DNA from 3 places in the Leucobacter sp. USHLN153 genome. Region 3 is predicted to be linked to each of the others. Evidence: predicted binding sites of a transcription regulator. Region 3 holds the regulator's gene; each other region holds the start of a gene.
What was found. Region 3 encodes LexA, which represses DNA repair genes until DNA is damaged. Its sites were predicted from a motif close to TCGAACANNTGTTCGA; they were not measured.

Region 1: a site for LexA is predicted at 4,516-4,531, ahead of ruvA (Holliday junction branch migration protein RuvA). Genes of this name have one in related genera too.
Region 2: a site for LexA is predicted at 5,786-5,801, ahead of uvrA (excinuclease ABC subunit UvrA). Genes of this name have one in related genera too.

The regions. Positions count from the first base shown of each region.
Region 1 covers NZ_JBBCXE010000002.1:392,306-399,775, forward strand. The annotation lists gene secF (protein translocase subunit SecF) at 1-334, opposite strand, end outside; gene secD (protein translocase subunit SecD) at 337-2,166, opposite strand; gene yajC (preprotein translocase subunit YajC) at 2,230-2,712, opposite strand; gene ruvB (Holliday junction branch migration DNA helicase RuvB) at 2,811-3,809, opposite strand; gene ruvA (Holliday junction branch migration protein RuvA) at 3,815-4,462, opposite strand; gene leuA (2-isopropylmalate synthase) at 4,572-6,338, opposite strand; gene era (GTPase Era) at 6,542-7,470, opposite strand, start outside.
Region 2 covers NZ_JBBCXE010000002.1:205,187-212,656, reverse strand. The annotation lists gene WFH00_RS04160 (winged helix-turn-helix domain-containing protein) at 1-587, shown strand, start outside; gene WFH00_RS04155 (serine hydrolase domain-containing protein) at 827-2,020, opposite strand; gene uvrB (excinuclease ABC subunit UvrB) at 2,133-4,226, shown strand; gene WFH00_RS04145 (hypothetical protein) at 4,373-5,065, opposite strand; gene WFH00_RS04140 (hypothetical protein) at 5,062-5,700, opposite strand; gene uvrA (excinuclease ABC subunit UvrA) at 5,834-7,470, shown strand, end outside.
Region 3 covers NZ_JBBCXE010000001.1:128,187-135,656, reverse strand. The annotation lists gene dapF (diaminopimelate epimerase) at 1-498, shown strand, start outside; gene WFH00_RS00600 (class I SAM-dependent methyltransferase) at 707-1,321, opposite strand; gene hflX (GTPase HflX) at 1,538-3,064, shown strand; gene lexA (transcriptional repressor LexA) at 3,194-3,859, opposite strand; gene WFH00_RS00585 (LysM peptidoglycan-binding domain-containing protein) at 4,117-4,551, shown strand; gene WFH00_RS00580 (histidinol-phosphate transaminase) at 4,713-5,801, shown strand; gene hisB (imidazoleglycerol-phosphate dehydratase HisB) at 5,869-6,477, shown strand; gene hisH (imidazole glycerol phosphate synthase subunit HisH) at 6,474-7,121, shown strand; gene priA (bifunctional 1-(5-phosphoribosyl)-5-((5-phosphoribosylamino)methylideneamino)imidazole-4-carboxamide isomerase/phosphoribosylanthranilate isomerase PriA) at 7,233-7,470, shown strand, end outside.

The sequences.
Region 1 (7,470 bases), on a different contig from region 3:
TCTCCTCGTCGGAGAGCGCTTCGGTCTGCACTCGGATGTCCGTCGGGCCCAGCGAGGAGACACGCGGAGCACTCGACGGGAGCACCTCTTGAACGGCATTCTCGGCGACCGCGGGGTCGCGATCCTGCCCCTCGGTCAGGTGGACCTGGAACTGGCTTCCACCGGTGAACTCGATGCCGAAGGTGAATCCGCCGCGGAGCAGTGGGCCGACGATCGACACGATAATCAGGATGATCGAGATGAGGTACCAGGTCTTGCGCCGGCCGACGAAGTCGATCGACTTCTCTCCGGTGTAGAGCGCGTTGCCGAACTCGGCGAATGAGCGACGAGCCATGATCAGCTCTCCTTTCCGGTCGACGCATCCGCCGCAGCGGCCTTGCGCTCAGCAATCGTCTGGCGGCGAGCAGCCTCTGCGCGACTCCGCGCGTTCTTCTTGCTGCCGCCCGCGCCAGTCACGACGGGATCGCTGAACTGGAGTCGGCCGCGGTATACCGCGCCCAAACCGTTCGGGTCGAGGCCCGAGAACTTGTGGCCGGTCCGGTAGAAGCGGGTGCGAGCCAGCAATGTCATCAGCGGGTGGGTGAACAACGCGACGACAATGACGTCCACCAGGGTCGTGAGACCGAGCGTGAATGCGAAGCCCTTCACGTTGCCCACGGCGAGGATGAACAGGATCAACGCCGCCAGGAAGTTGACGCCGTCAGACGCAAGCACCGTGCGGAAGGCACGCTTCCAACCATGCTCAACCGCGCTCTCGATCGAGAACCCGTCGCGCAGCGCATCTCGAATGCGCTCGAAGTAGACGATGAACGAGTCCGCCGTGAAGCCTACGGCGACGATGATGCCCGCGACACCCGCGAGCGAGAGCCGGTAGCCCTGCCGCCAGGAGAAGAAGGTGAGCAGCAGATACGTCAGCACACCAGCGATGGCCAGCGAGGCGATCGTGAGCGAACCGAGGGCGCGGTACTGGAATGCCGAGTAGATCACGACGAGCAGCAGGCCGATGAGTCCGGCGAGCAGACCCGCTGCGAGCTGGCTCGTACCCAGCGTCGCAGAGATGTCTTCCTGGCTCTGCACCGTGAAGTCGATGGGCAGCGCACCGAACTTCAACTGATCGGCGAGAGCTGCCGCAGACTCCTGCGTGAACTGTCCGCTGATCGACGGGCGCCCGTCGAGGATCTGCGCCTGCATCGTCGGCGCCGACAGCACGCGACCGTCGAGCACGAAGGCGAACTGGTTCTGAGGCTCGGCCTGACCGTACAGGCGGGTGCTGATCTTGCCGAACTTCTCGGTACCCTCCTTGTTCATCACGATCTGCACGACCCACTCACCGGTCGTAGCACCGGTGGAGGTCGTCGCGACCTGCGCGGTCGCGTCGGTGATCACGGAGCCGTCGAGCTCGACTGGGCCCAAAATGTACTTGATCGTTCCGGAGTCATCGCAGGTGATCAGCGGCCGGTCGGTCGGCGCCTCGCCCGCAGCGAGGGCGTCTTCCGAGTCGCACGTGAATGCGGTGAACTTCTCCTGAAGCGCGGGGGTGATCCACTCGAGATCACCGGCCCCCTCAGGGAGCTCCTCGGGATCAAGCGCGGAGGTGTCCGCCGAATCGTCCTTGTTCGCCTCATCGGACTTCTCCGCGTCGTCCTGCTTCGCGTTAGCCGTGTCGGCTTCCTCCGCGTCAGTCTTCTCCTCCGCGTCGGCTTTCGTGTCCTCTGCGCTGTTCGCCTCGGCGCCGTCGGCGTCGCCGCCATCGGCTTCCTCAGCACTCGCCGACACGTCGTACGTGAGCACGGGCCGGAAGGCGAGATTCGCCGAAGCCTCGATGCGCTGGAGGGTGGCCTCGTCGGCTTTCCCGGGAATCGATACCGAAATATTGCGGCTGCCCTGGGTCGTGATCTCCGCTTCGGAGACGCCCGCAGCGTCGACGCGCTGACGGATGATCGAAACTGCCTGCTGCAGCTGATCACCGTCCACGGCATCGCCGCCGGTCTGCTCCGCGGCGAGCAGAATCTGCGTGCCGCCCTGGAGGTCGAGCGCGAGCTTCGGCGTCCAGGTCGCATTGCTGCGGAAGACACCGTAGGAGATCAGGCCGGCAAGACCGACGATGATCACCAGGAGGAATACGAGGGAGCGAAGGGCTTTCCGCACGGCGGGTGAAGACGCCAAGACTAACTGCTTTCTCTCAACGCGAGTGGGATCGGTCGCGGCGGCGCGGCCGCGACCGACGGATCAGGCCTTCGGGGCCGTACCGTTCCCCTGCTCGTTGCTATCGGGGGTCTCACCGGGCTTGCCGGTGGTGTCGGTGTCTGCCTCGATACCGTTCCCCCGGACGGTATCTTCAGCGCTGGTCACCGGACGGTCCGTCGCCTCGATGCCACCGAGGCGCTCGCCGAACGCGGGATCGTCGTCGGGCGCGATCTCCGAAGTGGGCTCTTCGACAGGCGCATCAGCAGCATTGACCACCTGCGAGACCGCGTTGCGGTGCACGACGAGCGTGCTCGTGCCGCTGCGCACCGTGACCTTGTTCTCCTCCTCGTCGATCGACTCGATCGTGCCGAAGATGCCGGACTGCAGCATCACCTCGGCACCCGGACGCATGCTGCTCTGCAGCTGCTGCATCGCCGCCTGACGCTTCTTACCGTTGCGGAACATGAAGAAGATGAGCAGCGCGATCAGCGCGAACATCACGATGGTGATCGGGTCCAGAGCCACGATGGTCCTTTCAAAGAGGTACTTGTGCATCTACTGAGGCACAGATTTCTCCAGTGTATCCGGGTCACTCTGAGAATCGAGGTCGGCGTTCCTGAATTTCACCCGGCAGCGGGCGGGACTGCGCCCACATGCTCCCATCCCAAGCGCGTCGCCACCCGCCCCCGCGGAGTGCGTGAGAGCAAACCCGAACGCACGAGGAACGGCTCGACGACTGCCTCGATCGTCTCCGCTTCCTCCCCCACCGAGACCGCGAGCGTCGACAGGCCGACCGGGCCACCGTTGAAGCGCTCCACGACCGCGCGCAGCACCTCTCTGTCGAGTCGGTCGAGCCCGTGCTCGTCCACGTCATACAGCGCGAGCGCCGCGCGCACGGTCTCCGTGCCACCCGGCGCATCGTGCACGAGGCTGTAGTCACGGACGCGTCGGAGCAGTCGATTCGCGATGCGCGGCGTACCCCGGGATCGGCCCGCGATCTCCTCGATGCCCGTCTCCGACAGCTCGAAGCCGAGCAAGCCCGCGGCGCGGCGCACCACTCGGGCCAGCTCGTCGTCCGCGTAGAACTCGAGGTGCGCGGTAAAACCGAAGCGATCGCGCAGGGGGTTCGGCAGGAGTCCCGCGCGCGTCGTCGCGCCCACTAGGGTGAACGGCGCAAGGTCGAGCGGCACCGACGTCGCGCCGGCACCCTTGCCGACCATGATGTCGACCTTGAAGTCCTCCATCGCGAGGTAGAGCATCTCCTCCGCGCTCCGAGCCATGCGGTGGATCTCGTCGATGAAGAGCACCTCACCCGGAGTCAGCGCCGAGAGCACGGCCGCGAGATCGCCCGCGTGCTGAATCGCGGGGCCGGACGTCTGATGCAGTGGCTTGTCGAGCTCAGCCGCGACGATCATCGACAGCGTCGTCTTGCCGAGGCCCGGCGGGCCGGCGAGCAGAATGTGGTCCGGTGTGTGCCGCCGCATGGTCGCAGCGTCGAGCAGCAACCCGAGCTGCCGCCGCACCTTCGCCTGTCCGACGAACTCGGACAGGGTCGCGGGCCTGAGCGCCCCCTCGTAGCCCTGTTCCGACGGCGTCGCCTGAGGCGACAACTCGCCGCTCATCGCGCTCATCGCACTCCTCGCGCGGATCTCGCCCCACCGCGGCTCGCCTGCAGCAGCGCGAGCGCCGCACGGAGCAGTGCCGCATGTTCGTCGGGTGCCCCCGCGTCACGCGCGTCCTGCACCGCGCCAGCGGCCTCCGCGGCATTCCACCCGAGGCCGGTCAGGCCCTCGGCGACCGCCTCCGCCGTCGCATCCGCAGCGTTCAGCATCGGCGCCCCTGCACCGTCCGCGCCCGCCTCCTCGGCGAACGCCAGTTCCGAGAGTTTGCCGGCAAGCGAAACCGTGATGAGCTTCGCAGTCTTCGGGCCGATGCCGGGCACCTTGCGGAACGGCTTCTCGTCCTCCTGCGCAACCGCCGCGGCGATCTGCGCGGGCGCGAGCGCCGACAGCACACCGAGCGCGCTGCGCGGGCCCACGCCCGAGACCGCAATGAGGTGCCCGAACACCTCGAGCTCCTGCACCGTCGCGAAGCCGAAGAGGGTCAGTGAGTCTTCGCGGACGACGAGCGAGGTGTGGAGCTGCACCGACTCCCCCACGGCCGCCTGACCGACGCGCCCGCTCGGAACCTCGACGCGCATGCCGAGCCCGCCGACCTCGATGACAACCCAGCCGGCACCCGCAGCGAGCACGGGCCCGCGAATCGAAGCAATCACGATCTCAGCCTAGAAGCAGCCACCGACAAAGCGGGCCGCGCCACACCGAAGATTCGAACATACGTACGAAACTCGGCGGGCGCGGCCCGTGTCGCAGAGCGGAACGGCGTTATGCGCCGACGCTCACCGGCTCAGCGGTCACACCATTCCGGATGGCGCGGTTCACCGAACTCACGATCGCCTTCAGCGTCGCGCGGCTCGTGTCGGGGTCGATGCCAACGCCCCACAGGCGCTGCCCGTCGACCTCGAGATCAACGTACGCCGCCGCGACCGCGTCGCCGCCCGAGCTCATCGCGTGCTCGACGTAGTCGAAGAGCGTCACGGCGTGGCCGCCGTCGTTGAGCGCGTTGATGAAGGCGTCGACCGGCCCGTTGCCGCGCGCCGTCGTCTGGCGATCCTCGTCGCCCACGCGGTAGTCGACCGTGAGTTCCGTGACCCCGTCACCGGCGCTCGTGGTGGACGTGCGGAAGATCTCGTACCGCCCCCAGCGCTCCGCGCCTTCGCTCTGCGCCGGCAGGTACTCGTCCTGGAAGATCCGCCAGATGTCCTCGCTCGACACCTCGCCGCCCTCGGTGTCGGTGACACCCTGCACGACGGAACTGAACTCGATCTGCAGACGGCGCGGCAGGTCGAGGTGGTGGTCGGTCTTCAGCAGGTACGCGACGCCGCCCTTACCCGACTGCGAGTTCACGCGAATGACGGCCTCGTACGAGCGCCCCAGATCCTTCGGGTCCACGGGCAGGTACGGCACGGCCCACTCGATGTCGTCGACGGTCTTGCCAGCGGCCTCGGCGTCCTGGGCCATCCGCTCGAAGCCCTTCTTGATCGCATCCTGGTGCGAGCCCGAGAAGGCGGTGTACACGAGGTCGCCCGCCCACGGGCTGCGCTCGGGAACCCGGAGCTGATTGCAGTACTCCGCAGTGCGGCGCACCTCGTCCAAGCGAGAAAAATCAATCTGCGGATCGATGCCCTGCGTGAACAGGTTGATGCCGAGCGCGACCAGATCGACATTGCCCGTGCGCTCGCCGTTGCCGAAAAGGCAGCCCTCGATGCGGTCGGCGCCGGCCTGGTAGCCGAGCTCCGCCGCGGCCACCGCCGTGCCCCGGTCGTTGTGCGGGTGCAGCGAGAGGATCACGTTCTCGCGGTGATTCAGGTGCCGGCTCATCCACTCGATCGAGTCGGCGTACACGTTCGGCGTCGCCATCTCGACGGTCGCCGGGAGGTTGATGATGACCTTCCGCTCTTCGGTCGGTTCGAACACCTCGAGCACGTCATTGCAGACCACGACGGCGTAGTCGAGCTCGGTGCCCGTGTACGACTCCGGCGAGTACTCGTAGAAGATCTCGGTGCCCGCGCAGATGTGCTCGCTCGCCTTGCACAGCTTCGCGCCGTCGACCGCGATCTGCTTGATGCCCGCGCGATCCGAGCGGAACACGACGTCTCGCTGCAGGATGCTCGTCGAGTTGTACAGGTGGACGATTGCGCGCTTCGCGCCGATCAGCGACTCGTAGGTGCGGGTGATGAGGTGCTCGCGCGCCTGGGTCAGCACCTGGATCGTGACGTCGTCGGGAATTGCGTTGTCCTCGATCAGATGGCGCACGAAGTCGAAGTCGGTCTGGCTCGCCGAGGGGAAGCCGACCTCGATCTCCTTGTACCCCATACGCACGAGCAGGTCGAACATGACGCGCTTGCGCTCGGGGCTCATCGGGTCGATGAGGGCCTGGTTGCCGTCGCGGAGGTCGACCGCGCACCAGCGCGGGGCCTCGGTGATGCGGCGGGAGGGCCAGGTGCGATCGGGCAGATCCACGTCGATGATCTCGTGGAACGGGCGGTAACGATGGATCGGCATCCCGGAGGGCTGCTGCAGGTTCTGCATGGACTCGTCTTTCTCGTCGGAATCTTGCTCAGCCAAACACGAACACCGCGACGAGGGAGGCCTGAGACTGATTAGTGAGAAGTCGAGGACTCGTCGCGGCAGCTAAGGAGAAGCGAGCCGAACAGCATGAGTTCACTATAGCACCGAGCTGCACGAGCCCAGGCGGAAGGACCGTTGCACGCACCGATCCCGATTCACCACGCCTAGTTAAAGCCGAGCTTTCCGAGGGCCTTCGGGTCCCGCTGCCACTCCTTGAGCACCTTCACCCGGAGCGACAGATAGATCCGGCGCCCGAGCAGCGCCTCGATCTCCTTTCGCGCCCGCTCGCCGACGTCGCGGAGTCGCGAACCGCGGTGGCCGATAATGATGCCCTTCTGGCTGTCGCGCTCGACATACAGGTTCGCGTAGATCTCGAGCAGCCCGTCCTCGCGCTCCTCGCGATCCTCGACAGTCGCAGCGAGCGAGTGCGGCAGCTCGTCGCGGACGCCCTCGAGCGCCGCCTCCCGGATGAGCTCCGCGATCCGGTCGTCCTCGCCCTCGTCCGTGGTCTGCGCTTCCTCGTACAGGGGCGGCGACTCCGGCATGAGCTCCAGAAGCACCGCGGTGAGCACGTCGAGTTGATCGTTCGTCACCGAGGAGATCGGCACGACCGCGTCCCACTCGCGGAGCTCGCCGAGGCGCGTGAGCTGCTCGATGATCTCACTGCTCGACGCCTCATCGACCTTGGTGAGCACCGCGACCTTCTTCGCGCGCGGAAAGTCGTTCAGCCGATCGTTGATGAAGCGGTCGCCGGGGCCGAGCTTCTCGTTCGCCGGCACGCAGAACCCGATGACGTCGACGTCCCCGAGCGTCGCTTCGACCAGCGCGTTGAGACGCTCACCGAGCAGCGTACGCGGGCGGTGGAGGCCCGGCGTGTCGACGATGATCAGCTGGCCGTCGGGCCGGTGCGCGATACCTCGAATCGCGCGACGCGTCGTCTGCGGCTTCGGGCTCGTGATCGCGATCTTCTCGCCGACGAGCGCGTTCGTGAGCGTCGACTTTCCGACGTTCGGACGTCCGACGAACGAGACGAAGCCCGCGCGGAACGCGGGGCTTTCGGGCTGCTCGTCGTGCCTCGTCGACTTTCCTGGCT
Region 2 (7,470 bases), on a different contig from region 3:
GCGCGGCCCGATCACTCGGCGTCGCCACGCTCGCGGACCTCGCCGACTACCACCGCTTGAAGTCGGCCGACGCGCGGGTGGCCGTGAGCGCGCTCGAGGAGGAGGGCGTGCTGATCCCGGTGCGAGTGAGCGGCTGGGGGAGCGCCGAGCGCCCCGAACCGGCCTGGCTGCACCGCGACGCCCGCGTGCCCGCCCGGCTCGCCCCCGACGCTCTGCTCACGCCGTTCGACCCGGTCGTCTGGTTCCGGCCGCGCGCCGAGCGCCTCTTCGACTTCCACTACCGCATCGAGATCTACACCCCGCGCGAGCAGCGGCGGTACGGGTACTACTGCCTCCCGCTCATGGTCGGTGGCCGGCTCGCGGGCCGCATCGATCTCAAGGCCGAGCGGCCTCGGCGGGCGGCGGATCGCGGCGCCCTGCTCGTGCAGGCCGCCTGGCAGGAGGATCGCGCGCCCGCACGCACCGGTGCGGCCGCCGTCGCGCTGCTCGCTCGGGCCGCCGCGTGGCAGGGGCTCGACGAGGTGCGCGTGTCGGGCGCGGGGAATCTACCGCTCCCGGAGCGCTTCGACGCGGCGCCGCGGGGCTGAGCGGCCCGCGTGGCCCGCGCGGCATGGCCCACCGTGTGGCCCGCGCAGCGTGATCCGCCCGCGCAGCGCGATCCGCCCGCGCCCTTTAGACAGTGGATAACTCCTCAGACGGACGATTTCCCCCGAAACGACCCGTTTCACCGGCTTTGCACTGTCTGACGGGCGCGGACTCCGCGTCGCCTCGCCGCAGAACCCTCCACTCGCATGCGGTGTGCGCTGAAGAGACCGCGCGCGGCGCGCTACTCGGCGAGCAGCGGCAGCAGTTCGGTGAAGAGCGCCGCGGGGAGGTCGGGGTCCTCGCCCGTGCCGTTCACGAGGATCGCCACGACGTCTGCGCTTTCGGGCTCGTACATGACTAGGGCTTGGAACCCGAGTCCGTTGCCGGTGTGGCCGATCCACCCCTCGATCTCGCCCATTGCGAAGCCGTACCGGTCGTACTCGGGGCTCTGCGGGTCGTCGTCGATCGAACCGAACTGCTCGAGCCGCTCCTGCTGCGTCGTCTCTTCGAGGAGCTCACCGGAGCCCAGCGCGCGCCCCCAGGTGGCGAGATCCCGCACATCGCCCGTGAGTCCGCCCGCGGCGCCGAACCAGCCGGGCGCGACCGTGGGGAGTTCCTCGGCCTCGCCGTCTGAGAGCTGAAATCCGGTGGCATCCTGCTCCGCGCTGGTGAAGCCGTAGGCCGCGGAGTCCATGTCGAGGGGGCGCAGGATTCGATCCGCGACCTCCTGCTCCCATGAAGCGCCCGTCACCGCCTCGATCACCTCGCCGAGCAGCAGCGTGTTCGTGTTCGAGTACTCGTACTCCTCGCCCGGGGCGAAGTCGGCGGGCTCGGCGAACGCGAGTTCGAGCAGCTCATCGACCGCGGGCTCGCGGCCGGGATCACTCGTGAGGAGCTCGCCGAGGCCCGGTGACGCCGAATAGTTCGGCAGCCCCGAGCGCATCGTCGCGAGCTCGCGCACCGTGATCCGCTCGCCCCCGGGCACGCCGTCGATATAAGAGCTGACGGGCTCGTCGAGGTCAACGGCTCCTTCCTCAGCGAGCTGCAGGATCACGGTGCCGACGACCGACTTCGTGATGCTGCGGTAGGCGAAGCGCGTGTCGGAGTCGACCGCCCGGCCCGGGCTCGCCTCGCCGATGAGCGCGAGGGTTTCGCCGTCGCTGTCGCCGTCGCCATCGCCGGCATCGATGAGGATCGCGGCGCCCGGAACTCCCGCCTCGTCGAGGGCGGGGGACACGGCATCGACGATCGCGCTCCGACTCGGTGCACCGCCGGCGCCTTCGGTCTTGCTTCCGCCTGCGGTGCCGCTTTCGCTCGGGTCTCCCGCGGCGCAGCCGGCGAGCAGCCCCACTGCCGTCAGCACGCAGAGCAGAGCGCGAGGTGCTGCGTGCGTCGGGCGCTTACGGCACGAGCGGATCGCGTTCATGCGGCTCATCGAACCACACGGGAGCCCCGCGCACCAGTACCCGGGGCCAGAATTATGCCAGGCGCTCCGCCTCCCGCGAACCCGGGCATGAATGTCGGTGGTCCCGAGTACGCTCGAAGACATGGAACCCACGCGCAGCGTTCGCCCATTCGAGGTGGTCAGCGATTACGAGCCGAGCGGCGATCAGCCGAAGGCGATCGAGGAGCTCGCGAAGCGCATCAACGCGGGTGAAACCGACGTCGTGCTGCTCGGCGCCACGGGTACCGGTAAGTCGGCGACGACCGCGTGGCTCATCGAGGCGGTGCAACGGCCGACGCTCGTGCTGGCGCACAACAAGACGCTCGCGGCCCAGCTGGCGAGCGAGTTCCGGCAGCTGCTGCCCAACAACTCGGTCGAATACTTCGTCAGCTACTACGACTACTACCAGCCTGAGGCGTACGTGCCGCAGACAGACACCTTCATCGAGAAGGACTCGTCGGTGAACGCGGAGGTCGAGCGTTTGCGCCACTCGACCACGAACGCACTGCTGAGCCGGCGCGACACCGTCGTGGTCTCGACGGTCTCCTGCATCTACGGCCTCGGCAAGCCCGAGGAGTACTACGAGGCGATGGTGCCGCTCGCGGTCGGCGACCGGCTCGACCGAGACGTGCTGCTGCGCCGCTTCGTCGACATGCAGTACCAGCGCAACGACATCGAGTTCGTGCGCGGCAACTTCCGCGTGCGCGGCGACACCGTCGAGATCATCCCGATGTACGAGGAGCTCGCGGTGCGCATCGAGTTCTTCGGCGACGAGATCGAGGCGCTGTACTACCTGCACCCGGTGACGGGCGACGTGATCAAGCAGGTGGAGACCATCTCGGTGTTCCCGGGCTCGCACTACGTCGCCAGCCGCGACGTGATGCAGCGCGCGATGCACCAGATCTCGCACGAGCTCGACAGCCGCACCCGCGAACTGAAGCAGCAGAACAAGCTCGTCGAGGAGCAGCGGCTGCGCATGCGCACGACCTTCGACCTCGAGATGATGGAGCAGATCGGCTTCTGCTCGGGCATCGAGAACTACTCGATGCACATGGACGGTCGGCACCCGGGCGAGGCGCCGCACTGCCTCCTCGACTATTTCCCCGACGACTTCCTCGTGGTGATCGACGAGTCGCACGTGACGGTGCCGCAGATCGGCGCGATGTACGAGGGTGACGCGTCGCGCAAGCGCACGCTCGTCGAGCACGGCTTCCGCCTGCCGAGTGCGCTCGACAACCGACCGCTGAAGTTCGACGAGTTCAAGCAGCGTGTCGGCCAGACGGTCTACCTCTCGGCGACGCCGGGCTCCTACGAGCTCGAGCGAGCCGACGGTGTGGTGGAGCAAATCATTCGCCCCACCGGGCTCATCGATCCCGAGATCGTCGTGAAGCCGAGCAAGGGCCAGATCGACGACCTGCTCGAGGAGGTGCGGGTGCGCACCGAGCGCGACGAGCGCGTGCTCGTGACGACGCTCACGAAGAAGATGGCGGAGCAGCTGACCACGTTCATGGAGGAGGCGGGCGTTCGCGTGCGCTACCTCCACTCCGACGTCGACACGCTCCGCCGCGTCGAGCTCCTCTCCGAGCTGCGCGCCGGCGTCTACGACGTGCTCATCGGCATCAACCTCCTCCGGGAGGGACTCGACCTCCCCGAAGTCTCGCTCGTCGCGATCCTCGACGCGGATAAGGAGGGCTTCCTACGCTCCAGCACCTCGCTCATCCAGACGATCGGCCGCGCCGCCCGAAACGTGTCGGGCCAGGTGCACATGTACGCCGACACCGAGACGCGCTCGATGCGGCAGGCGATCGAGGAGACGAACCGCCGCCGTGAGATCCAGATCGCGTACAACAAGGAACACGGCATCGATCCGCAGCCGCTGCGCAAGAAGATCGGTGACATCACCGAGATGCTGCAGCGGGAAGCCGCGGATTCCGAAGAGGTGCTGTCGCGTTCGAGCGCGCACGCCCAGCGCGGCAAGGGCGGGTCTCCGCAGCGCGGCAAGGGCAAGGCGGCGGCGCGAGCCGGAGCCATTGCGGGCGAGGGCGCGGCGAAGCTCGAGGAGCTCATCGCGGATCTCACGGACCAGATGCTGGCCGCGGCGGAGGAGCTCAAGTTCGAGCTCGCGGCGCGCCTCCGCGACGAACTCGCAGAGATCAAGCGCGAGTTGCGGAGCATGGATCAGGCCGGGCACCTGTAAGGAGGCGCGCGGTGAGTCAGAGCTAGCGCGGCGCGTTTGAGCCGGCGCAGTCCGTCTGAGCTGTAGCGGCACCTGAGCTGGCGCGGCACCTGAGCGCGGCACGCTGACTCACGGGGCGCTCGAGAGGCGGCGCTCGCGAGACTCGCTCAGAGCACGAGGTAGCTGTAGCGGTCCGCAATCCGATCGATCACGCCGAGGAGCGCGTCGATCCCGAGCGGCAGTAGCATCGTCGGGTGCCGGGGAAGCGCGTCGGCCGCGCCCGCCCAGAGCGCGACCACGCGCGCGCTCGGCACGAGCGACGACGCTGACACGACGCCGTCGAGTTCCGGGTAGCTCGCCGCGATCGCTCGCGCCCAGGCCCGCGAGTGCTCGCGGTCCCCGGAAGATATCGCGGCATTCCCCCCGGCGACCGTCACCCAGTCGCTGTCCGACAGGTCGAGGAGGCGAAGCGGGCGCGTCGTCTCGAACGCGGCGAGCGTGGGGAGCCCGTCGCGGAGGCGGATCATGCGCTGCGCTTGGAACACCTCGAGGAGCGCGGCAGCAAAGGCGCCGCCGACGGCGCTCGGCCGATCAGCCGCCGATTGTGTGTGAGGACCGCGCTCGAGCACGCCGTACATCACCGCGGCATCCTCGTGCTCGCCGACGGGAAGCGGGTGCGGGTCGAAGCGACCGTCGAGCGGCCCGAAGCTGCGGAACTCGTGCCAGGCGGTGGGGTGCGCGCCCCCGGCGCGAAAGATTCGCACGATCATCGCCCGCGCCGGCACCTCTCGCACCCATCGCGGGTCGTCGCCGAGCGCCGGAAGGCGCGCCGGGTCAGGCGGCGGAAGCTCCTCGCTCACGGGAGCCGGTTCAGCGCGTCGTCGACGGCCGCCGCCGCGAGAGCGGGATCGCCTCCCTGCGCCAGCCACTCGAGCGGCGCGAGGTCCTCGTCGTCGACGCGCAACCGCATCGCCGGCGAGGTGAGGGTGCGCTCGATCACGACGAGCGGGACGCCGGCCGGGATCGCCTGGGCGACGTGCGACCAGCCGGGCAACTCGCGACGATCCGGGAACTGGAACGCCGGAAGGAACCACCCGTCGCTGCGTCGCTGCGCAATCAGCGTGCGCGCCGCACAGCGCTGGCGCACCCGCGCGGGCGTGACCCCGATCATCTCGGCGGTCTCGCTGACGGTGTAGCTCTGCTCCGCGAGCTCGTGCTCCCAGAGCCGGCTCCGACGCGTGGCGGGGAGCGACGTCGGCTGACGCAGCTCCTGCTCGGTGACGCCGAGACGCGCCAGCACCTCCGTCTCGGTGGCGGTGAGACCGCGCACGTCAGACTCCTGGTGGGCAATGATGTCGGCGAGCAACTCCTCGGCGACGTCGAGCCGGTCGCTATCGAGCTGCGTGATGAGTGCCGAGAGCCGTGCGTTCGCGGAGCGCTGGCTGTCGTGCTCGCGCCCGTTCGTGGGGCGGGCGGGGAGGTGCGCGATCGACATCGGAAGTCCTTTCATCGGCTTACGTCAATAATAAACGAAAGCCCCACCTTCCGGAAGTGCGCTGGCGGCGAAACCGGGCGAAAGCTCGTACATACGTTCGAATTCTCAGCAAGAACCGACGTAAGATGGTCGGGTGACTTCGACGCCTGCCACCCCCATCAGATCGTCCGCCGCACACGCTCACATCAGCGTGCAGGGCGCGCGCGTGCACAATCTGCGGAACGTCGACCTCGCGATTCCACGCGACTCGATGGTCGTCTTCACCGGCCTCTCAGGCAGCGGCAAGTCGAGCCTCGCGTTCGACACGATCTTCGCGGAGGGCCAGCGCCGATACGTGGAATCGCTGAGCGCCTACGCCCGCCAGTTCCTGGGGCAGGTCGACCGCCCCGACGTCGACTTCATCGAGGGGCTGAGCCCCGCGGTGTCGATCGACCAGAAGTCGACGAACCGCAACCCGCGCTCGACCGTCGGCACGATCACCGAGATCTACGACTACATGCGTCTCCTCTGGGCGCGCGTCGGCATCCCGCACTGCGCCATCTGCGGCGAGCGGATCTCGTCGCAGACCGTGCAGCAGATCGCCGATCAGTTGATGGAGCTCGAGGAGCGCACGCGCTACCAGGTGCTTGCGCCGGTCGTGAGCAAGAAGAAGGGCGAGTTCGTCGACCTCTTCCAGGAGCTTGCCGCGGGCGGCTACTCGCGCGCGGTCGTCGACGGCGAGATGGTGCAGCTCTCCGACCCGCCGAAGCTCAAGAAGCAGGTAAAGCACGACATCTCGGTGGTCATCGACCGCCTCGTCGCTGGTCCGGAGATTCTCGGGCGCCTCACCGACTCCCTCGAGACAGCACTGCGGCTCGCGAACGGCATCGTCGCGATCGACTATGTGGATCGCGAGGTCGGTGCCGCTGATCGCGTACAGCAGTTCTCCGAGCAGCTCTCGTGCCCGAACCAGCATCCGGTGCAGCTCACCGAGATCGAACCGCGCACGTTCTCGTTCAACGCTCCCTTCGGCGCCTGCCCCGTCTGCTCGGGCCTCGGCACGAGCATGAGCGTGGACGAAGACCTGGTGCTCGGCGATCCCGAACTCTCGATCGCCGAGGGCGTCATCGTTCCCTGGACGAGCCAGGGTAAGAGCCTGTACCAGTACTACGAAAAGCTGCTCGTCGGTCTCTCCGACGACCTGAACTTCTCGCTTAAGACCCCCTGGTCCGAGCTCGAGGAGGACGTGCAGCAGGCCGTGCTCTACGGCAACAACTTCAAGGTGAATGTGCGGTGGCGCAACCGCTTCGGCCGCGAGGTGAAGTACTCTTCGGGCTTCGAGGGCGTGATCCCATTCATCGAGCGTCAGTACGCCGAGGCGGAGTCCGACGCGAAGCGCGACCGCTGGTCGGAGTTCCTGCGCGAGGTGCCGTGCCACGCCTGTCACGGGCAGCGGCTCAAGCCAGAGGTGCTCGCGGTGACCGTCGACGGCCAGTCGATCGCGGGCGTGGGGGAGTTCAGCCTCACCGATGCGAAGCGCTTCTTCGACGACGTCGTGCTGACCGAGCGCGAGGCGAAGATCGCGGCGCAGGTGCTGCGCGAGATCCGCCTCCGCTTCGACTTCCTCATCGAGGTCGGCCTCGGGTACCTCACCCTGGCGCGCGCCGCGGGAACGCTGTCGGGCGGCGAGGCGCAGCGGATCCGCCTCGCGACGCAGATCGGATCGGGCCTCACGGGTGTGCTGTACGTGCTCGACGAGCCGAGCATCGGCCTGCACCAGCGCGACAACCG
Region 3 (7,470 bases):
GTCTCGGGGTACACGGTCGATCTCGGCCGCTGGCGGCTCGCCGAGGAGCGGCTCGTGGCGGCGCAGGGGCTCGAGGTGGCGCGGCCCGGGCTCGGCATCGATCTCGGCAACCCGCACGTAGTCACGGCGCTGGCGGATCCCGAGGAACTCGAAGGGCTCGACCTGCATCGGGCGCCCGCGCTGGACCCGGCGCCTGAGGCCGGTGCCAACGTCGAGTTCGTGGTTCCCGAGGAGCCGCTGATTAAGGACGGGGTCGCGCGGATCCGCATGCGCGTGCACGAGCGCGGCGTCGGAGAGACCTTCTCGTGCGGCACGGGAACCGTGGCGGCGGCACTGGCCTTCCGGCACTGGGGCGGCCCCGAGATGCCGAACCACTGGCGTGTCGACGTTCCCGGCGGGCGGCTCGCGGTGCGCATGTTCCCCACCGAGGAGGGGGAGCATGTGTCGCTGAATGGGCCCGCCGAGCTGGTCTACCGCGGGGAGATCGAACTGCCGTAGTCGGCGGACCGCGCTGATTCGCCGCCGTGGGCGGCGCCTTCACCCGACTTCGAAATGCGGTGCATTTCTGCTGGTCGGGTGCCCGCCGAGCTCGTGTATCGCGGGGAGATCGAACTGCCGTAGTCGGCGGACAGCGCTGATTCGCCGCCGTGGGCGGCGCCTTCACCCGACTTCGAAATGCGGTGCATTTCTGCTGGGCGGGTGCCGCTCACCGCTCGATGCGGATGATGTGGAAACCCTTGTCGCGGGCAGCGCGTTCGACGTGGAGGTCGGTGAACTCTGTCGCGATCCACCGCTGCAGTGAATCTGCACCCAGGTGCTTCGCGACGACGAGGTGCGCGATGCCGCCATCGGCGAGCCGGGGCAGCCAGAGGCGCAGGATCCCGTGGAGCGCCTCCTTGCCAACGCGAATGGGGGGATTCGACCTGATTTCCCCGAAACGCACGTCCTCCGGCACCTCCTCCGGGGCTGCGACGCGCACGTTCCGGGTGCTGAGACGCTCGGCGTTCAGGCGCGTGAGCTCGCGCGAGCGCTCATTCACATCCACTGCCCAGATCTCGCGTTCGGGCTGCTGCAGTGCGGCGCCGAGCGCGATCGGCCCCCACCCGCAGCCGATGTCGAGGAGCGGGCCGGTCCCAGCGCTTCCGAGGCTGCTCGCCTCCGGAATCTCGCGCAGCAGAATCGCGGTGCCCCGGTCCAGCTGTTCGGGGCTGAACACTCCGCCCGCGGTGACAACGCTGCGAGGCGCGCCCGCCAGCTCCACCTCGATCTCGCGGGGACGGAGTTCGCCTTCGGGGGAAGCGGAGAAGTAGTGCTGCGTCACGTATCCAGTATCCCAGTCGCAGCAGCCTGCGCCGCGCGCCTCTGCAAAGCGCCGGTGCCCTCGGGAAGCATCACACTGGGCGTCTTCAGGCGCCCAGTGCGTCCAAGTGCGCCTCGGGCGAACGCACGACGCGCCCGGGTGTCCGCGGCGTACACTGGGACCCAGATGACGAAACGTACTGCAGATGACACGGGCCTCGCAGTTGAGGACGCCCCGATGAACCCAGACTCTGAGGCCGAGACCCCGAGTCCGCTCGATCCGCTGGACCGGGTGCTTTCTCGCGCCGCGACGGCGGGGTCAGCCACGGTGATCCGCGACCTGACGAGCGGCGCGCAGGCCCTCGGCGATGAAGAGCACGATCAGCTCGCTGAGAATCTCGATGCGATCCGCATGGAGCGCGAGGATCGCGCCTCGCTGAAGCGCGTCGTGGGACTCTCGACCGAGCTCGAAGACGTGACCGAGGTCGAGTACCGGCAGCTGCGCCTCGAGAATGTCGTGCTCATCGGGGTCTACTCGCAGCGCACCACGGACGACGCGGAGAACTCGCTCCGTGAGCTCTCTGCGCTCGCGGAGACCGCGGGCGCTCGCGTGCTCGACGGCCTGCTGCAGCGGCGCGCGCACCCCGACCCGGCGACCTACCTCGGTAAGGGCAAGGCGCAGGAGCTCGCTGAGCTCGTTGCTGCGGTCGGCGCCGACACCGTGATCGCCGATACCGAACTCGCGCCCAGCCAGCGGCGCGCCCTCGAGGACGTCGTGAAGGTCAAGGTCATCGACCGCACGGCCGTGATTCTCGACATTTTCAGTCAGCACGCGAAGAGCCGCGAGGGCAAGGCCCAGGTCGAACTCGCGCAACTCGAGTACCTGCTCCCGCGCCTGCGCGGTTGGGGCGAGTCGATGTCTCGGCAGGCCGGCGGACAGGTCGGCTCGGGCGGTGCGGGAATGGGGTCGCGCGGTCCCGGTGAGACGAAGATGGAGCTCGACCGCCGGAAGATCCACACCCGCATGGCGAAGCTGCGCAAGCAGATCGCCGGCTTCGGACCGGCTCGTGAGGCGAAGCGCGCGAATCGCAAGCGCGGCGAGGTGCCATCGGTCGCGATCGCCGGCTACACGAACGCGGGGAAGTCGAGCCTGCTCAACCGGCTGACCGGGACCCAGGAGCTCGTGCAGAACCAGCTCTTCGCGACGCTCGACACCGCTGTGCGGCACGCCGAAACCGACGATGGGCGCCGGTTCACATACGCCGACACCGTGGGTTTCGTGCGGAATCTGCCTCACCAGCTCGTCGAGGCGTTCCGCTCGACGTTCGAGGAGGTGGCAGACGCCTCTGTGATCCTGCACGTCGTCGACGGTTCGCACCCTGACCCCGAGGCTCAGCTCCGCACCGTGCGGGACGTGATCGCCGAGGTCGATGCAAACGACATTCCTGAACTCGTAGCGTTCAACAAGGCGGATCTGATCGATGAGTCGCAGCGGCTCGTGCTGCACGGGCTCGCGCCCGACGCGGTGTTCGTGTCGGCGCGCACGGGTGAGGGTATTGAGGAGCTGCGGCGTCGCATTGATGCGGCGCTTCCGGTGCCGGATCGCGAGGTCGTCGTCGTGGTTCCTTACGACCGCGGAGATCTCGTTGCCGAGTTGCACGAGCGCAACCGCGTGCTCGAGACGGAGTACGTCGAGACGGGTACGCGCGTGCGCGCCTACGTGACCGCGGAGATGGCGGCGAAGCTCGAGCCCTTCCTGGGCTAGGGCGAGGGCTGGGGCACTCGCAGTTCGCGCTTGGGCCGGGCCCGTGCTGTCGCGCGCTCCCGTGAAAGTCTGGGGCGCTATCGCACCGCGTGCTGCACCAAACGGTCACCGGAACGCTGCGGGGTGCCTCTACACGGAGCGGAAGACCGCGACGACCCGGCCGAGCACTTCGGCGTGATCGCCGAGGATCGGCTCGAATGCGCTGTTTCGCGGCAGCAGCCAGGTGTGGCCATCGCGGCGCCGGAAGACTTTGACCGTCGCCTCGCCGTCGAGCATCGCCGCAACGATGTCGCCGTTCTCCGCATCGCGCTGCTGGCGGATCACGACGAAGTCGCCGTCGCAGATCGCTGCGTCGATCATCGAGTCGCCGACGACGCGGAGCATGAAGAGCTGTCCGTCGCCGACGAGCTGGCGGGGGAGCGGAACGATCTCTTCGACCTGCTGCTCGGCGGTAATGGGAACGCCGGCGGCGATCTGGCCGACCAGCGGCACGTAGGCCGCCTCTTCCGGCTGCTGGGCGGGAGCTTCTTCGAGCGCGCTCGTCGTTGACGCGAGCTCGATGAGGATCTCGAGCGCGCGCGGCCGGTTCGGGTCGCGCCGAATGTACCCACCGAGCTCGAGGCGGCTGAGCTGGTGGGTGACGCTCGAGAGCGAGGACAGGCCCACCGCGTCGCCGATCTCGCGCATGCTCGGCGGGTACCCGCGGCTCTCGACCGAGCGCGAAATGCACTCGAGGATCGCCTGCTGCTTCTCGGTGAGTGGCTTCATGGATCGGGGCTGGGCGGCGTCGCTCATCGCTGTCCTTTCTCGCCCCGCGGGGCTGCCTGGCTGGCGTGATCCATGAATGTCGGTGGTCCCTGGTTCAGTGATCCCGTTGGACGAAACCCTACCGGCGGCATTCGAACACCAGCAAACACATGTTCGAGTGTCGCTCGAGAAAATCGAAACTGATGTTCGATAGATCGCTTGTGGATCCGTTCATTCGAAGATATATTCGAAACAGATGTTCGTACGGGTTGCTCGGGCGAACTCGAAGACGAAGGGAAGCCATCATGAGTGCAGCTGTTATGAGCCCCACCATTATGAGCGCCGTCAACGTGAATGGCGCAGAGGTGCGGGAGACCGCGACGAAGACCGGGTCGCTGCGTTTGACGCGTCGCGGACGCGTGGTGTTCGGGGCGCTTGCGACCGTGCTCGTGGCGGGATTGCTCGCGGTTGTTGCCGCTTTCGCGGCGCCGGAGGCGATGGCGAGCGGCGAGGCACCTCGGGGTGATCAGTTCGAGTACGTCGTGGTGCAGCCGGGCAGCTCTCTGTGGTCGCTCGCCTCGCACCTTGACCCCGCTGCAGATCCGCGCGATCTCGTCTCAGAAATCGTGCGTTTGAATCAGCTTCCCGGTTCTTCAGTGCAGGCCGGGGATGCGATTGCGGTGCCGCTGCGCTACTCGGAGAACCCGCTCGTGGTGTCAGCGGAGGAGCTCGGCGCCTAAGGGGTGCTGCATGCGGGGCTGTGCTTCGCGGGGCAGCGGATCGGCCCTGCGTACGCGGCGGCGGGCGGTCCGTGTTCTCCGGCGTCGCCCCGTGATCGTGGGGCCTGCGTTCGGACGCGGGCACTGCTTAGTCGGCCTGGCGCGCGCTCTACACTATTGAGGTGACTAGTCTGAGCGATCTTCCTCTCCGTGAGAACCTCGTCGGCTTGCGGCCCTACGGGGCGCCGCAGGACCCAGTGCCGGTGAGCCTGAACGTCAACGAGAACACGCATCCGATCCCGGAGCACGTCGCCATTGACATCGTTCAGTCGCTTGCACGGGCCGTGACCGGGGTGAATCGCTACCCCGATCGCGAGTTCATGGAGCTCCGGGAAGCTCTCGCCGGCTACCTCGGCCACGGGCTCGAGGCGAACCAGATCTGGGCAGCAAATGGATCGAACGAGGTGCTCCAGCAGGTGCTGCAGGCGTTCGGCGGGCCGGGACGCTCGCTCCTGAGCTTCACCCCGACGTACTCCATGTATCCGCTGCTCGCTTCGGGCACCGATACGTCATGGATCGCGGTCGAGAGGCCCGCAGATTACGCGTTGACGCCGGAGGCAGTCGTCGAGGCGCTCAAGGAATACCGCCCCGACATCGTGATCCTGTGCGGGCCGAACAACCCCACCGGCACGCCGCTCGAGCGAGATGTGATCGAAGCGGCATACGACGCGTTCGATGGCATCCTCATCGTGGACGAGGCGTACCACGAGTTCGACGCCGAGCGCGAAAGCGCGGTCACGCTGCTCCCGGGGCGCCCCCGGTTGCTCGTATCGCGCACGATGAGCAAGGCGTTTGCTTTCGCCGGGGTCCGCCTCGGCTACCTCGCCGCGGACCCCGCAGTCATCGACGCGCTGCGGCTCGTGCGTCTGCCGTACCACGTGTCGGCGCTGACCCAGGCGGCTGCGACGGCGGCGGTGCGGCACGCCGACTCCATGCTCGCGACTGTCGCGGACATTCGTGCGCAGCGCGACCGCCTGGCAGCGGCGCTCGCGGAGCTCGGGTACGTCGTACACCCCTCCGGATCGAACTTCTTGTTGGTGGGCGGCTTCGCTGATCCGGACGCGACCTTCGAGGCCCTTCGCGCGCAGGGCATCCTGATCCGCAATCTCAGCATCCCCGGTCACTTGCGGATCACGGCGGGCACCGAGTCGGAGACGTCGACGGTGATCGAGGCGATCCGCGCGCTCGGGCCGGGCGGCGCACGTAGCTGAGCGCGGCTGAGCATACGGGCCGCAACGAACATCGGTCGACCAGATCAACCCGGATAGACTGGCAGTCATGAACGCAGCATCGCGCACGGCCGCGCTCGAGCGAGCCACGAGTGAGTCGCAGATCACCCTGAGCGTCAACCTCGACGGAACAGGTGCCTCGGATATCGACACGGGCGTGCCGTTCTTCGACCACATGCTGACCGCGTTCGCGCGCCACTCGCTGACCGACCTCACGGTGCGCGCGAAGGGCGACATCCACATCGACGTGCACCACACGGTCGAAGACACGGGCATCCTGCTCGGCCAGGCGCTGCTCGAAGCGCTCGGCGACAAGTCGGGCATCTCGCGCTACGGCGATGCGCTCGTCCCGCTCGACGAGGCCCTCGCGCAGGCGGTCGTCGACATCTCCGGTCGGCCGTACCTCGTGCACTCCGGCGAGCCCGCGGGCTACGAGTTCCACTTGATCGGCGGTCACTTCACCGGCTCTATGGTGCGGCACTTCTTCGAGGCGCTGACGCTCAACGCGCGTCTCACCGTGCACCTCAAGCTCATCGAGGGACGCGATCCGCACCACATCGCTGAGGCCGAGTTCAAGGCCTTCGCGCGCGCATTCCGGCAGGCGAAGGCCCTCGATCCACTGGTGACGGGGGTCCCGTCGACCAAGGGCGCACTGTGACCGCAGGCGACACCCCTCGCAAGACCGTGGTCGTCCTCGACTACGGCTCCGGCAACGTGCACTCGGCCGTGAAGGCCCTCGCGCACGCCGGCGCCGAGGTAGAGCTGACCCGCGACGCGCAGGCGGTGATGGAGGCGGACGGTCTGCTCGTTCCCGGCGTGGGCGCGTTCGACGCCGTGATGCGGCAGCTGCGCGAAGTGCGCGGCGACGAACTGATCGACCGGCGCCTCGCGGGCGGGCGTCCCGTACTCGGAATCTGCGTCGGCGAACAGGTGATGTTCGAGCGCGGCATCGAGCGCGGCGTCGAGACGGAGGGCCTCGGGCAATGGCCGGGTACCGTCCGCGAGCTCAGCGCGCCCGTGCTGCCGCACATGGGGTGGAACACCGTCGAAGCGCCTGAGGGCACGCGACTGTTCGCGGGCCTGGAAGACGAGCGCTTCTACTTCGTGCACAGCAACGCGGCGGTCGATTGGACGCTCGAGGGCCGCACCGAGGCCACTCGGCCCCTCGTTACCTGGGCGGAGCACGGCGAGCGCTTCGTCGCGGCGGTGGAGAACGGACCGCTGAGCGCGACGCAGTTTCATCCCGAGAAGTCGGGCGAGGCGGGGATCCGCCTCCTGCGCAACTGGATCGAAACGCTGTAGCGAGTCTACCGAGTCCACCGAGTCCACCGAGTCGGCAGGAACCGCGAGAGCGGACGCAAGCGAACGAATGCGCACGCAAGCACTGAACACGAAGTCGAGGAGAATCACCGGATGACTGAACTGACCGAGGGCCCGAAGCTGCAGCTGCTTCCGGCGATCGACATGGTCGACGGGAAGGCTGTGCGGCTCACGCAGGGCGAGGCCGGCACGGAGACGAACTACGGCAGCCCGGTCGACGCGGCGCTCGACTGGATCGATCAGGGTGCCGAGTGGATCCACCTCGTCGATCTCGACGCGGCGTTCGGCCGGGGCAGCAACGTGTCGGTCGCTCGTAAGATCATCAAGCGTT